DNA from 2 places in the Alteribacillus bidgolensis genome. Region 1 is predicted to be linked to the other one. Evidence: a T-box and tRNA genes for the amino acid it is inferred to sense, from the RefSeq annotation. Region 1 holds a T-box; the other holds one or more tRNA genes.
What was found. The T-box of region 1 lies ahead of pheS (phenylalanine--tRNA ligase subunit alpha). A T-box ahead of a tRNA ligase gene usually reads a tRNA of that ligase, here a tRNA-Phe.

Region 2: it encodes a tRNA-Phe, which carries the amino acid that the T-box ahead of pheS (phenylalanine--tRNA ligase subunit alpha) is inferred to sense. The anticodon was not compared.

What each region holds. Positions count from the first base shown of each region.
Region 1 is NZ_KZ614149.1:2,034,043-2,036,274, reverse strand. It holds gene CEF16_RS10200 (TrmH family RNA methyltransferase) at 1-444, shown strand, start outside; T-box leader at 644-880, shown strand; gene pheS (phenylalanine--tRNA ligase subunit alpha) at 1,278-2,232, shown strand, end outside.
Region 2 is NZ_KZ614149.1:122,491-124,722, forward strand. It holds rRNA gene rrf (5S ribosomal RNA) at 25-141, shown strand; tRNA gene CEF16_RS00645 (tRNA-Asn) at 227-301, shown strand; tRNA gene CEF16_RS00650 (tRNA-Ser) at 305-398, shown strand; tRNA gene CEF16_RS00655 (tRNA-Glu) at 421-495, shown strand; tRNA gene CEF16_RS00660 (tRNA-Val) at 504-579, shown strand; tRNA gene CEF16_RS00665 (tRNA-Met) at 596-672, shown strand; tRNA gene CEF16_RS00670 (tRNA-Asp) at 873-948, shown strand; tRNA gene CEF16_RS00675 (tRNA-Phe) at 969-1,044, shown strand; tRNA gene CEF16_RS00680 (tRNA-Thr) at 1,046-1,121, shown strand; tRNA gene CEF16_RS00685 (tRNA-Tyr) at 1,124-1,209, shown strand; tRNA gene CEF16_RS00690 (tRNA-Trp) at 1,215-1,288, shown strand; tRNA gene CEF16_RS00695 (tRNA-His) at 1,299-1,374, shown strand; tRNA gene CEF16_RS00700 (tRNA-Gln) at 1,385-1,459, shown strand; tRNA gene CEF16_RS00705 (tRNA-Gly) at 1,466-1,540, shown strand; tRNA gene CEF16_RS00710 (tRNA-Cys) at 1,587-1,661, shown strand; tRNA gene CEF16_RS00715 (tRNA-Leu) at 1,681-1,770, shown strand; tRNA gene CEF16_RS00720 (tRNA-Leu) at 1,776-1,860, shown strand; partial or broken gene CEF16_RS00725 (transposase family protein) at 2,032-2,232, shown strand, end outside.

The sequences.
Region 1 (2,232 bases):
GGCAGTTATTTGTTTATTGACGGTGTTCAGGATCCGGGGAATCTGGGAACAATGATACGAACTGCAGATGCAGTCGGTACTTCTGCTGTTATTTTAGGAGAAGGAACGGTTGATCCTTATAATGATAAAGTTATACGAGCGACACAAGGTTCTTTGTTTCATCTCCCTGTTATTAAAGGCGATATAGAAAAATGGATAGAAGCATGCCAAACCAAAAATATTCCTGTTTTCGGGACTTCTTTAAATGAGGGAACGACCCATACGGCAATAGAAGCACAAAATGGTTTCGCTCTTATTGTAGGAAACGAAGGAGCAGGAGTGCAGGAAAAATGGCTGGAGCAGACGGATCAAAATATTTATGTTCCGATTTATGGAAATGCCGAGTCTTTAAATGTCTCTGTGGCAGCAGGTATCTTGTTATATCATTTAAAACTTTTTCATTGATTTCATAAAAGACAAAGAAATTTCCTTGCAAAGGAAACGAAAATTTTTTAAACTGTAAAATAGTATGAAATGAATAAACAAAAAATCGCCGGCTTTTAACGTACAGAAACTACGATTGCCCCTGTTGCCGAGGAGGTCCCGTTTTAAAAAGTCGGCAAGCCGGGTTTTCTAATTCAGACTTCTAAAAATATAACATAATAAAAAGGCTGTGAAAGAGAGTAGTAAATCAGAGACCGCCATGCAGGGATGGAATGCCGCTGACTGAAAGCATTCCTATGGAAGGGCTGATCGAATTCACTCTGGAGCCGGCACTGGAACGCAGAACTTTATTATGTACTGTTAAGGTGCCCCGGAGAATCCGTTATCTGAAACTAAGTGAACTGCTGTTTTCGTTATGCAGTTAACAAGGGTGGTACCGCGAACCTTCGTCCCTTACAAGAGGACGGGGTTTTTTTTATACTTTAGGAAGGTTTAACTTTGTTAAGGGTCAAAGTATAAGCAATACTACGACTTGCCATTTTGACTTAGCGGCAAGTCGAGTTTTTCTAAGTAAGATAGGAAAGTATAAAATTTTGCGTTCGATGTCTAGCTTCAACGCCCAGCCTTTCGAAGGTCCCAGAAGATTTAAGGAACTTTTGTTAGAACCGGGAACATCGTGTTCCGGGCGCAAAAGTCAGCACATCCTGTGCAAGCCAGTTCGACGTTGTCGCAGGACGTGAGGAACTTAGCCGAACGTCATTTAAACCACGGGCGCTTGCGCTTTTCTTATATAGACATGGCCAATTGTATTAGTTGAATAAATGATTGTTATAAATAGCCAAGGAGGAACTCATATGATAGAACGGCTTCAAGAACTAGGAAAAGAGGCGCTGCAGGAAATTAAAGATGCAGACACCGTCAAAGCGTTAGACAATATCCGTGTGAAATACTTAGGGAAAAAAGGCCCAATTACAGAGGTTCTGCGCGGAATGGGTAAATTGTCTGCTGAAGAGCGCCCGAAAGTAGGGCAGAAAGCAAATGAAATTCGCGAAGAAATTCAGAGCAGTCTAGAAGCTAAAACAACGGAGCTCGAAGAAATAGCTCTTGAGGAAAAGCTGAAAGAAGAAAGCATTGATGTCACTCTGCCTGGAAAAGAAATAAAGCGGGGGGCTCGTCATCCTCTCACAGCAGTAGTAGAAGAAATTGAAGACATTTTTATTGGGTTAGGATTTCAGGTAACTGAAGGTCCTGAAGTAGAAACAGATTATTACAATTTTGAAGCGCTGAACCTTCCTCCTGATCATCCGGCCCGTGATATGCAAGATTCTTTTTATGTCACACATGATATGCTTCTTCGAACACAGACCTCACCTGTACAAGCAAGAACCATGCAAAAACATAACGGACAGGGGCCGGTTAAGATTGTTTGTCCTGGTAAAGTGTACCGCCGCGACGATGATGATGCGACCCACTCCCATCAATTTATGCAGATAGAAGGGTTATATGTAGATAAAAATGTACGGATGAGTGACTTAAAAGGAACTCTCGAAGCATTTGTAAAAAAATATTTTGGCCCGGAACGAAGCATCCGCCTTCGTCCAAGCTTTTTTCCTTTTACGGAACCTTCAGTAGAAGTCGATGTATCCTGTGGTATTTGCGGAGGAGCGGGCTGCCGGGTATGTAAAAATTCCGGCTGGATTGAAGTATTAGGCGCCGGCATGGTCCATCCGAACGTTTTAGAATTCAGCGGATTTGATTCTAATGAATACAGCGGCTTTGCGTTTGGAATGGGAGTAGAGCGTTTTGCTC
Region 2 (2,232 bases), 1.9 Mb from region 1:
ATGATCAAACGATTCCATCCAAAGTCTGGTGGCGATAGCGAAGAGGTTCCACCCGTTCCCATGCCGAACACGGAAGTTAAGCTCTTCAGCGCCGATGATAATGAAGGGGCAACCCTTTGTGAAAGTAGGACGCTGCCAGGCAGAAATTTTAAAATAAAAAATACTAGACATTCAACTGAAATCATGGTATATTTATTTAATGTGAGTGAATAAATCATTAAAACATTCCACAGTAGCTCAGTGGTAGAGCTATCGGCTGTTAACCGATCGGTCGCAGGTTCGAATCCTGCCTGTGGAGCCACCCGGAGAGCTGTCCGAGTTGGCCGAAGGAGCACGATTGGAAATCGTGTAGGCGGTGTAGAACCGTCTCGAGGGTTCGAATCCCTCGCTCTCCGCCATAACATATACATAATGAAGAAAGGCCCGTTGGTCAAGTGGTTAAGACACCGCCCTTTCACGGCGGTAACAGGGGTTCGAATCCCCTACGGGTCACCATATACATCGGAGGATTAGCTCAGCTGGGAGAGCACCTGCCTTACAAGCAGGGGGTCGGCAGTTCGATCCTGTCATCCTCCACCACTTAAAATCGGAATATCGCGGGGTAGAGCAGTCTGGTAGCTCGTCGGGCTCATAACCCGGAGGTCGAAGGTTCAAATCCTTCCCCCGCAACCAATTTAATCTAACAGCAATAACTATGTCCTAATATAATGAGAACAGCTGACAAAGAGATTCACCTTTGATCTAATCATCTTTTTGAATAATAATCAAGAAGGTCGAGGAAGCAAAGGAGAGAAGGAAGGAGCGTACAAAAGTACGTAACTGACTGAACGACAGCAGCTGACGAAGAGATTCGCAGATTATTATTCAAAAATGGGCCTGTGGTGTAGCGGTTAACATGCCTGCCTGTCACGCAGGAGATCGCGGGTTCGATTCCCGTCAGGCCCGCCATATAACACACAAAATTTATTGGCTCGATAGCTCAGTCGGTAGAGCAGTGGACTGAAAATCCTCGTGTCGGCGGTTCGATTCCGTCTCGAGCCACCATGCCGGTCTAGCTCAATTGGTAGAGCAACTGACTTGTAATCAGTAGGTTGGGGGTTCAAGTCCTCTGGCCGGCACCATTGGAGGGGTAGCGAAGTTGGCCAAACGCGGCAGACTGTAAATCTGCTCCCTCTGGGTTCGGCGGTTCGAATCCGTCCCCCTCCACCATTTTTAGGGGTATAGTTCAATGGTAGAACAGCGGTCTCCAAAACCGCCAATGTGGGTTCGATTCCTACTACCCCTGCCATTAAAAAATGGCGGTTGTGGCGAAGTGGTTAACGCACCGGATTGTGGCTCCGGCACTCGTGGGTTCAATCCCCACCAATCGCCCCATCTACAATAATGGGCTATAGCCAAGCGGTAAGGCAACGGATTTTGATTCCGTGATGCGCTGGTTCGAATCCAGCTAGCCCAGCCAAAGAGTGCGGAAGTAGTTCAGTGGTAGAACACCACCTTGCCAAGGTGGGGGTCGCGGGTTCGAATCCCGTCTTCCGCTCCAATTATCACTTAATGTGCATGTTCTTCATATGGTATAATATGCACATGGCGGCATAGCCAAGTGGTAAGGCACGGGTCTGCAAAACCCTTATTCCCCGGTTCGAATCCGGGTGCCGCCTCCACACATTTAAATAGTTAACTGCCGGGGTGGTGGAATTGGCAGACACACAGGACTTAAAATCCTGCGGTTGGTGTACAACCGTGCCGGTTCGAGTCCGGCCCTCGGCACCATTTTTGGCGGTGTGGCGGAATTGGCAGACGCGCACGACTCAAAATCGTGTTCCTTTTGGAGTGTCGGTTCGACCCCGACCACCGCTACCAAGTTTAACTCTAACAGCAAGGCTTCTACGGTATACGTAGGAGTTTTTTTTTTGGCTCTATTATATTTGTTGGGGCATGAAAAAAATTTAGACATAAAAAAATACGCAAGCTCCAAAATCCTTTACACTTGAATTGTCCAAGAAACAAGAAAAAGATTGGAGTTGCGTGTAGATGCATTTTAACATGAAGTGGCCTGGATTAGAAGACGTAGTGGTTACCAAAACGGAAGAGAGAGGGGAGGCATTTTATCTCCACGTGGAGATACCTCGTAAATCCCATCGGTGTCCAGCATGCGGGGAAAGAACAAGCCGAGTCCATGATTACCGTATCCAAAAAATCCAGCACCTTAAAGTATTTGAACGAACGTCTTAT